DNA from 3 places in the Exiguobacterium sp. JMULE1 genome. Region 3 is predicted to be linked to each of the others. Evidence: riboswitches for the same ligand, from Rfam matches in the RefSeq annotation. Region 3 holds a riboswitch; each other region holds the start of a gene.
The links. Region 3 has a riboswitch for S-adenosylmethionine ahead of metK (methionine adenosyltransferase). Riboswitches for the same ligand answer to the same signal wherever they lie in the genome.
Positions count from the first base shown of each region.

Region 1 (3,262 bases), 500 kb from region 3:
CTGATCGTCATCCCGATGCAACTGCCGGCGTAAGCGGCGAGAATCGTACCGACGAGTGGTAGATTGCCTTGATGCATCCAAAATCCGGACAAAACGAGCAGGGTCTCATCAGGAACCGGCAATCCCACGATACCACCTGCGAGAAGGACGGAGAGACCAAGGGCACCATATTGGTGCAGGATGTCATGTAAGAGATGATGAATCGGGGACACCTTCTTTCGTGAGAATCTTCTTCTTCAGTGTACAGGAAATAGGGGGCAGTTGGAATGAAAGGACAAAAATTCTAGGGAAAGAAAAAATGAATTTTGATTTCCGGAAGTCAACCCTTTTTCTCGATACCGTTTCGGGCTATACTCGTTAAAGTGACTATTTTTAGAGGACGGTGTCGGACGATGATGCATGTAATAAATCAGTACGGCTGGATCGAAGTAATTTGTGGCAGTATGTTTTCCGGGAAATCGGAAGAGTTGATTCGTCGTGTCAGACGGGCGCAGTACGGCAAACTGCCCGTGCAAGTATTCAAGCCGGCAATCGACGACCGGTACCATGAAGAGCATGTTGTCTCTCACGTTGGCAACTCTGTCGTAGCGATTCCGATGGCGACGAGTCGTGATCTTTATGCGGCAGTAGCAGAAGAAACACAAATCGTCGGGATCGATGAAGTTCAATTCTTTGATGATGAGATCGTACAAGTCATCGAAGCACTCGCACAAGACGGAAAACGCGTCATTTGTGCAGGCCTTGATCAAGATTTCCGGGCAGAGCCATTTGGGAAAATGCCTGAATTACTGGCGCGCGCAGAATTCGTGACGAAACTACAAGCCATCTGTCTTTCGTGTGGGGATCCGGCTTCCCGGACACAACGTTTGATTGATGGGAAACCAGCCAACTATGATGATCCGATCATCCTAGTCGGAGCGTCGGAATCGTATGAGCCACGTTGCCGTCATTGCCATGAGGTACCTGGAAAACCGAAGCCGCTCCAATCGGTGCAGCACCAAGAAAATTAAAAAAAGACGTACCGATGATGGTCGTCCTTTGATGTAGCAGCTATTTGCTTCCATATGGAAACGAATAGCTGTTTTTTTGATTCAGCCTGTTTCTTGCGAAAACTGACACGATTGTTCGATAAAGCGAATCGTCTCACGAACAATCAAATCCTGATCATGATCGAGTGTCGCAACGTGATACGAGTTCAGTAAACAGTAGCTTCGTTTATCATTTGTTCCGATGTGCTGGTGCAGATAATCCGAGCTCGAAGGTGGAACGACGTGATCGGTCGCTGAGTAAAGAATCAATGTCGGTAGAAGGATCGATCCAAGGCGTCCTTTTGTTTCATCCATTAGGCGAACAAGTTCGAACGCACAACGGCTCGGAACAAGATCATAGATGATTTCAAAGGCTGCTCGCTTAATGTCCGGTGCGCCTTCCGGTAAATACTCTGGACCGTCCTCGAACGAAAGTGATTCATAGGATGGAACGGAGAGTGCGGCATTGATCGTAATGATGCCGGCAAACGGAATCCCGTCAGCGGCGAGCGACAGCGCAAGCGTCGCACCCATCGATTGACCGATGACGAAGACTTGATCGCATGTTTCTTGTAAACGTTCATAGCCGTCTTGCAGGCTTTGCTTCCAACATCGAGCAGTCGATTGTTCGAACTCGCGGACGTTCGTTCCATGTCCACGTAAGCGCGGGGCATAGACGGTAAAACCTTCAGCAGCGAATGCCTCACCGACGTCCCGGACACTTTGCGGAGTGGCGTTAAAACCATGACAGATTAGAATGCCGATCGATCCACCTTGAAAATAAAACGCTTCAGCACCAGTCAATACAGGATAGTTCATCATTACTATTTTTCCTCCATTCATGAAAAAAACTCGTCGACGTCACTGCTTGGACGCCCACGAGTTTTTCACCGTATCATCCAAAGCCGCGCTTTGCTGGTCGGAGCACCTTACAAATTGCAGGTTGCCGTGAAGTCATAGAGCCAGGTCTCTCGTTCACTCTTGATAAATATCATATTGGAATTGTCGGAATAATCATTGAAACGATGGTAGCACGACCAAAAATGACTTGTCAAATCTTTCTTGACGAATCGTGATCCGTTCATTAAGCTAATTCATAACTTGTAAATCCATCGATATGCGCCAAATGGATTATTTTTGCAAAGTTGGTTGACTTTTAAAGTTTCGACCCGTAATGTAAAAATTAGTTTTACGACATAAGCAACAACGCAACAACACACATACGAATTTCATACCGCAATACTTATCCAGAGAGGTGGAGGGACTGGCCCTACGAAACCTCGGCAACAGACTCATTATGAGCACTGTGCCAATTCCATCAGACAGATGTCTGAGAGATGAGTGGAGTGGATTCTGCCACTGTGCGGATCCAGGTCTCTTCTTGTTTCTCAAGAAGGGACCTTTTTTGTTGAATGAAGGGGGAAAACGGAATGATTGCATTTCATCAAGTCAAAAAAACGTACGTCACGAAAGATCAGACGATTGCAGCGCTAGACGGTGTCGACCTGACGATCGAGAAAGGCGAAATCTTTGGTGTCATCGGCTTTAGCGGTGCCGGGAAAAGTTCACTGCTCCGCTGTGTCAATCTGTTAGAACGACCGACGTCAGGAACGGTGACGGTCGATGGGGAAGATTTAACGCAACTGTCTCCGAAAAAATTACGCCAAGCAAAACAACGGATTGGAATGATCTTTCAGCACTTCAATCTATTGAATGCGAACACGGTCTTTACGAACGTTGCAAAACCACTCGTTCTCGCAGGCGTCAAGAAAGATGAGATTCGCCGTCGGGTGACGGAGTTGCTCGAATTCGTCGATCTCGCGGACAAGGCGGATCATTATCCAGATCAATTGTCGGGTGGGCAGAAACAGCGCGTTGGTATCGCCCGGGCACTCGCGACGCAACCTTCCGTCCTTTTATGTGACGAAGCGACGTCAGCACTTGATCCCCAGACGACACATCATATTCTTCAGTTATTAAAACGGATCAATGCAGAGTACGGGATCACGATTCTTTTGATTACCCACGAGATGGGCGTCATCCGGGAGATTTGCGATCGTGTAGCCGTCATCGAAGCTGGGAAGCTAATCGAGTCAGGAACGGTCTTTGATGTCTTTTCAAATCCGCAGACCGAGACGGCACGGAACTTTGTACGGTCCGTCATGCATGACGAGATTCCAGCGTCGATTCGTCAGTTGATCGAGTCGCGAAATGCGCATCCAATCTATAAGATT
Region 1 covers NZ_SGWC01000002.1:2,759,451-2,762,712, reverse strand. The annotation lists gene EXW93_RS14470 (DedA family protein) at 1-212, opposite strand, end outside; gene EXW93_RS14465 (thymidine kinase) at 396-1,010, shown strand; gene EXW93_RS14460 (alpha/beta hydrolase) at 1,092-1,850, opposite strand; SAM riboswitch class I at 1,918-2,019, opposite strand; SAM riboswitch class I at 2,269-2,372, shown strand; gene EXW93_RS14455 (methionine ABC transporter ATP-binding protein) at 2,459-3,262, shown strand, end outside.
Region 1: linked by a shared signal. The riboswitch ahead of EXW93_RS14460 (alpha/beta hydrolase) and the one ahead of metK (methionine adenosyltransferase) in region 3 are both predicted to bind S-adenosylmethionine.

Region 2 (3,262 bases), 1.9 Mb from region 3:
TACCGACGTCCCGTCTTGAATGATTGGATTCAATTGATCGAGGACATTTCGCAAGTTGACGGCCGTCGGTCGTGTCGCGAGTAACGTCGCCGATGTCTCAAGCAAGGCTTGCTTGTAGACCGGAAGCGCCGCTTCAAACCGGTATGCTTCTTGAACGAGCACGAATCCCCCAAATAAACTGATCGCAGGTGCGCCCCGAACGCGCAGTTGTTTAATCGCCTCAACGGCTTGCGCGAGATCAGCAATGACTTCATAGTGCTCTTCCTGCGGTAGACGTGTCTGATCGAGAATCGTCAAGACACGGTCTTCGTAACGGATACTTTGAACGAATGTAGTCATCGGCTAAGTTCCTCCGTTACGTCAAAGTTTCGTAAATCATCGAATGTCCGGCATTCTGTACGGCGTTTGATTAACGCTGTTCCTAGACGGAGAGCGTGACGTTTCCGCTCTAAGCGTTCCGTCGTTGAATTGATTGATTCTAAATCAGCGACCGGTGCTAGACCGATCGTCCGCCGAATCAATTCGCAACCGGCGAAGCCAAGGGCATCCTGCAAGATCGTGCTCAATACATCATCGACGAGTCCTGGTGCCTGGAACGGTTCGACGGCTTCCCGTTCCCATAAGGCACGGAACGTTGAAGCGAACGTCAGCCAGAACGTATCGACATCCTTGATTCGGGCGTCACGTCGTGTAGGGTAATCCGGATATGCCGCGAAGAATAAGTGGGCGATGAACTGTCCGACATCGAATCCAAATGGACCATAAAAGGCGAATTCAGGATCGATGACTTTCGTTTCCGTCGCTGAGGCGAAGATGCTTCCTGTATGTAGATCGCCGTGCAGCAATGCATCTCCTTTCGTGATGAAGAGCGCTTCGAGTTTTGCGACTTCGCGTTTCAACTCATCGTCTGCCCATAGACGTGCCACCTCTTCTTCGAGTCCGACTTCAATCTCGTTCGTCTCCGCGTCATGAAACGGATCCGTGAAGATTAATTTTTCCGTGATGTCGCACAAGTCTGGATTGTAGTACGTTCGGGCGACACGTTTCTTTTCAACCGGACCAAGCGCAAAGTCCGATGTATGGAATAACGTCCGAGCGAGATAAGAACCGATATGTTCCGCAAGCAACGGATACTGTTCACCTGCGAGTAAACCGCTTCGAACGATCGTCAAATGTGAAAGATCTTCCATGACCGTATACGCCTCTTCGTGACTAGCATGAAAAACACGTGGTACGAACGGTACGGCATGTCGCGCGAATTCACGGAGTGCGGATTGCTCGATCCACGCTCGTTCGAGCGATAACGGCCAGCTCTCCCCGACGACCTTCGCATATGGTAATGCTTGTTTTAAAATCAAGCGATGTTCGCCTTCTCGAATCCGAAAGACGAGGTTGAGGTTCCCGTCGCCAATCTCTTCTGCTTCGACGGCTCCATCGCCGATCAGTCCTAATGTCCGAACACGATCAATCGCGTCCTGTTCTGTGAATGCTTTATATGTCATCTCAGTTTCCCCCTATGTGATACACGAAAAAGCGCCTCTTTTCGTCATCGAAAAGAGGCGCAGAAAAGTCACTGCGTCCTCTTATCTCTCAGACGAAACGTCTGTTGGATGTAGCACCGTGCCTAGTGGTCGGTTGCTGCGGCGTCATCGGGCCAATTCCCTCTGCCAACTCGCGATAAGAGTCGTATGTAGTTGTCGTGTGTGATATTGATTTGAATCTTACGCAATCGACTTCCTCGCTGTCAAATCGAAATCAAGCAGAAACGGACATCATTTTTAAGTCATCTATAGAAAGAGTATTTCCAAAAAAATAAATTTTCTAAAAATAGTTTGACAAGTCACGATTCTCATGTAAAAATTGCAATTAGATTTCACAATTTCATCCAATTCTTATCAAGAGCAGACGGAGGGACAAGCCCTACGATGTCGCAGCAACCGACCTTTTGGCACGGTGCTAATTCTTGCAGCTACTAAGCTGACAGATAAGAGTCCACGTTCGAATCATTCATGGTCTCTTGTCGCTGACGAGAGACCATTTTTTTGTTGAAGGAGGAAAGACATGGCTTATATCACTGCTACTTATCAATTGACTGCCCGTGATCGACTCGAGCAGCGCGCTGAACAACTCGCGCTTGGTCTGACAGTCGGTTCTTGGACGGAACTGAATCATCTCGAACAACAACAACTCGCCTCGTTCAAAGGGGAAGTCGTACATACCGAAGAGCGCGATGGCAAAGGATATATCACGATTCGTTATCCGGAACATAACGTGTCGCGCGACTTTTCTGCGATTCTGACGACCGTCTTCGGGAAACTCTCACTCGACGGTGAAATCAAATTAACGGAATTGCTACTACCCGATACATTTACGTCGGACTTTCCAGGTGCGAAATTCGGGATTGAAGGGGTCCGTTCCTTGATCGGTGTCGAAGATCGCCCATTGTTAATGAGCATCTTCAAAGGAGTCATCGGACGCGATTTATCGTTCCTTCGTGATCAACTCGAAGGACAACTCGCTGGTGGGATTGATCTCGTCAAAGACGATGAGATCCTATACGACAATCCGTTGACACCGACGATTGACCGGGCACGAATCGGACGTGAGGTCATCGATGCTCACTTCCACCGGACTGGTAAACGTGCGTTATATGCGATCACACTCAGCGGTCCCGTCTTTACGCTCAAGGATCAAGCCAAGCGATTGATTGACGCTGGAGCGACTGCTTTCTTGCTGAATACCTTCACATACGGACTCGACGTCTTACGCGAACTGGCAAGTGATCCGGAAATCAACGTTCCAATCTTCAATCATCCGGCATATAGCGGTGCGTTGATCGCTAGCCCGAATCACGGAGTCGCAGCTCCTGTCTTACTCGGCACATTACCGCGTGCTGCTGGAGCAGACTTGACGCTATTCCCGTCTCCTTACGGCAATGTCGCTTTGCCAAAGGATGTCGCCCGTGGCATCGCGGTCGAAGCGACCCGTCTCGGTCAGACGAAATCGATCTTCCCGGTTCCTTCAGCCGGTATTCATCCTGGACTCGTCGCTCAACTCGTACGGGACTTCGGTATCGATTCCGTCATCAACGCCGGTGGCGGCGTACATGGTCATCCGCAAGGTGCTGCGGCTGGTGTCACCGCTTTCCGTCAGGCACTCGATGCGGCACTCGCAAATGAATCCCTATCGACGGCAGCATCGCGTCATGAAGAATTACGGATCGCCCTCGACGCTTGGGGGATCAAGTCATGACCGTACGGAT
Region 2 covers NZ_SGWC01000002.1:358,363-361,624, reverse strand. The annotation lists gene mtnA (S-methyl-5-thioribose-1-phosphate isomerase) at 1-339, opposite strand, end outside; gene mtnK (S-methyl-5-thioribose kinase) at 336-1,502, opposite strand; SAM riboswitch class I at 1,581-1,684, opposite strand; SAM riboswitch class I at 1,890-1,991, shown strand; gene EXW93_RS02105 (2,3-diketo-5-methylthiopentyl-1-phosphate enolase) at 2,062-3,252, shown strand; gene EXW93_RS02100 (2-hydroxy-3-keto-5-methylthiopentenyl-1-phosphate phosphatase) at 3,249-3,262, shown strand, end outside.
Region 2: linked by a shared signal. The riboswitch ahead of mtnK (S-methyl-5-thioribose kinase) and the one ahead of metK (methionine adenosyltransferase) in region 3 are both predicted to bind S-adenosylmethionine.

Region 3 (3,262 bases):
CAACCATGCTCATCGTCACCGATCAATTGACGGCTATCATCGGCTGAAAGGGTGGTCTTACCAGTACCAGATAGACCGAAGAACAAGGCGACGTCGCCTTCGTGTCCGACGTTTGCCGAGCAGTGCATCGAAAGGACGTTTTCTTGTGGCAAGAGGTAGTTCATGACGGAAAAGATCGACTTTTTGATTTCTCCAGCGTATTCCGTTCCACCGATCAAGACGATTCGGTGTTCGAACGACATCGCGATGAACGTCTCGGAGTTCGTTCCGTCAACGGCAGGATCTGCTTTGAAATGTGGCGCGTAGACGACCGTGAACGGTTCGAAGGCAGCCACTTCAGGATACTCGCGTAAAAAGAGTTGTTTGGCAAACAGGTTATGCCAAGCATATTGTGTGAGCACACGGACCGGAAGGGTGAAGTGCGTATCTGCTCCAGCAGCAGCTTCTGTGTAGTAGAGATGATCAGCTTCGTTCATGTAACGAAGAACCTTTTGCAACAATTGTTCAAATTTGTCTCCATCCATTGGTTGGTTGACATGACCCCAATCAATGTGAGACTCGCAGGAAGAATCACGGACGATGAACTTATCTTTTGGTGAACGACCTGTAAATTTCCCCGTTTCTACAGATAATGCGCCGTTCTCAGCAAGGACACCTTCTTCGTTTCGAATCGCATGTTCGACAAGTTCAGCAACAGATAGTTGTTTGAACACATGCTCTTTCTTGAGTAGTTCTTCGATATTCAGGACCGTCATCGGCATCCTGACCCCACCTTTCCCCTACGTTGGTTTTGGCTCACTGTATTTAGTATGACACATTTATTATATATGACATACTAAAGAGAGAGCAATCATTTTCTAGTGCTGATTTCTATTTATCTGGAAACGCTTTCAGCATTAACAGTTTAACATCTCTTTCAAAAAGTTTCGACTAGAATTTGAAACCTTGCTTGACAGAGTAGTTACAACTTTATATCATGTAATTCGTAACGGATACTCTTATTCTGAGCAGGTGGAGGGAACAAGGCCCGAAGAAACCCGGCAACCGTCCTACATTAATTCACATATTAATGAGGGAAAAGGTGCTCTCCTGAAGCGAAGTAAACACTTCGAACGATAAGAGGGTAAAGGAAGAACGCACAACCTTTCCCTGACCATTTTTTGGACTTGGAAAGGTTTTTTTCATTTTACCGTCCCACTCAACTAGGGGAAATGAGTACACCGTCAAATTCTTTTTTGGGAGGGTCATACATGACAAACCTTAATCGCCGACTATTCACGTCGGAGTCAGTCACTGAAGGTCATCCAGATAAAATCTGTGACCAAATTTCGGATTCAATTCTTGATGCAATCCTCGCAGCGGATCCAAACGCGCGTGTTGCGGCAGAAACTTCTGTTACAACAGGTCTCGTTCTCGTTGCAGGTGAGATCACGACATCCACTTACGTCGACATTCCAAAAGTCGTTCGTGAAACGATTCGTGAGATCGGTTATACACGCGCGAAATACGGTTTCGACGCGGACACATGTGCTGTATTGACATCAATCGATGAGCAATCAGCAGACATCGCTCTTGGTGTAGACCAAGCGCTTGAAGCACGTGAAGGTAGCATGTCTGATGCAGAAATCGATGCAATCGGTGCAGGAGACCAAGGTCTCATGTTCGGTTACGCAACGAAAGAAACACCAGAACTCATGCCACTTCCAATCTCGCTTTCACACCGTCTCGCACGCCGTTTGGCAGAAGTGCGTAAAAACGGTCAACTCGACTACCTTCGTCCGGACGGAAAAACACAAGTCACGGTCGAATACAACGAGAACAACGAGCCGGTTCGTGTCGATACGATCGTCATCTCGACACAACACGCGGAAGAAGTTACGCTTGAGCAAATTCAAGCTGACTTGAAAGAACACGTCATCACACCGGTCATCCCGGCTGAATACATCGACGCAGCAACGAAATTCTTCATCAATCCAACTGGTCGTTTCGTCATCGGCGGACCACAAGGAGATGCTGGATTGACGGGTCGTAAGATCATCGTTGATACGTATGGTGGATACGCACGCCATGGCGGTGGAGCATTCTCTGGTAAAGATCCAACAAAAGTCGACCGTTCAGCTGCATACGCAGCACGTTACGTCGCGAAGAACCTCGTTGCTGCAGGTCTTGCAGACAAAGCAGAAGTTCAACTCGCGTACGCAATCGGTGTCGCGCACCCGGTATCAATCGCGGTTGATACATTCGGTACAGGAAAACTTCCTGAAGCACAACTCGTCGAATTGGTTGCTGAAAACTTCGATCTTCGTCCGGCTGGAATCATCAACATGCTTGATCTCCGTCGTCCGATCTATCGTCAAACAGCTGCATACGGTCACTTCGGTCGTACAGATGTTGAGCTTCCATGGGAGCAAACAGATAAAGCAGCAGTTCTTGAAGAACAGGCAAAACGTTTCGCATAATCAAAAAGTCCGAGAACCCTACGCGGGTTTTCGGACTTTTTTGTTTACGTGGAACTTTGCAGGAAACGAATGTTTTTTCTAGAAGAGGGTAAAAGTACATGAGTCGATTCGTATGAATACAAAGGGGGGTTCCGATTATGGAAATACGCGAAGCTATTCCAGCCGATGCAGGACGTATTCATGACATTGCCGTCACATCCTGGTTGGATACGTACGCAGAAATCTATTCCGAGCGCTCGAAAGCGCATTTCGTGCAGGAAGCGTATCCGCAAGAGGAGGTTGTTCGTGCGATTCGGACGGCAGAAGAAGCACGGGGAGAGTATTTTTATGTCGGAATCATCGATGAGGAAATCGTCGGTTTCATTCATGCTGTTGATGTTGAGGGAACGTGGGAAATCATTCGTCTGTACGTCTTACCGAAATATCAGCAAAACGGAATCGGACGACGATTGATCCGTGAACTCGAACGACAAGGAGCCGTCCCACTCGAAGTATACGTGGAGGCACGTAACTATAAAGCGCGTCAGTTCTTGACCTCATTCGGTTTTGAAGAACTCAGTGAGATGACGGAAGAAGTCTTTGGGCAAGTAGAATCTGTCATTCGCCTTCGCCATGTCGCCTCGTGAAATCCGTCTTGGGACGGTTTTGTGTGCGTTTGAAATAAGGTATCGTAAATAGGAAGTATGAAGTGAAGAGGTGAGTTTGTGGTTGAACAACCAACAGGAATCATCGTATTAGTCTATCCGTTACAACTGCGTGCCCGTCCGAGTGAAGCTTTGATTCGGGTACTCGAACGAGAGTAT
Region 3 covers NZ_SGWC01000002.1:2,257,398-2,260,659, reverse strand. The annotation lists gene pckA (phosphoenolpyruvate carboxykinase (ATP)) at 1-761, opposite strand, end outside; SAM riboswitch class I at 996-1,122, shown strand; gene metK (methionine adenosyltransferase) at 1,251-2,459, shown strand; gene EXW93_RS12070 (GNAT family N-acetyltransferase) at 2,597-3,085, shown strand; gene EXW93_RS12065 (serine aminopeptidase domain-containing protein) at 3,164-3,262, shown strand, end outside.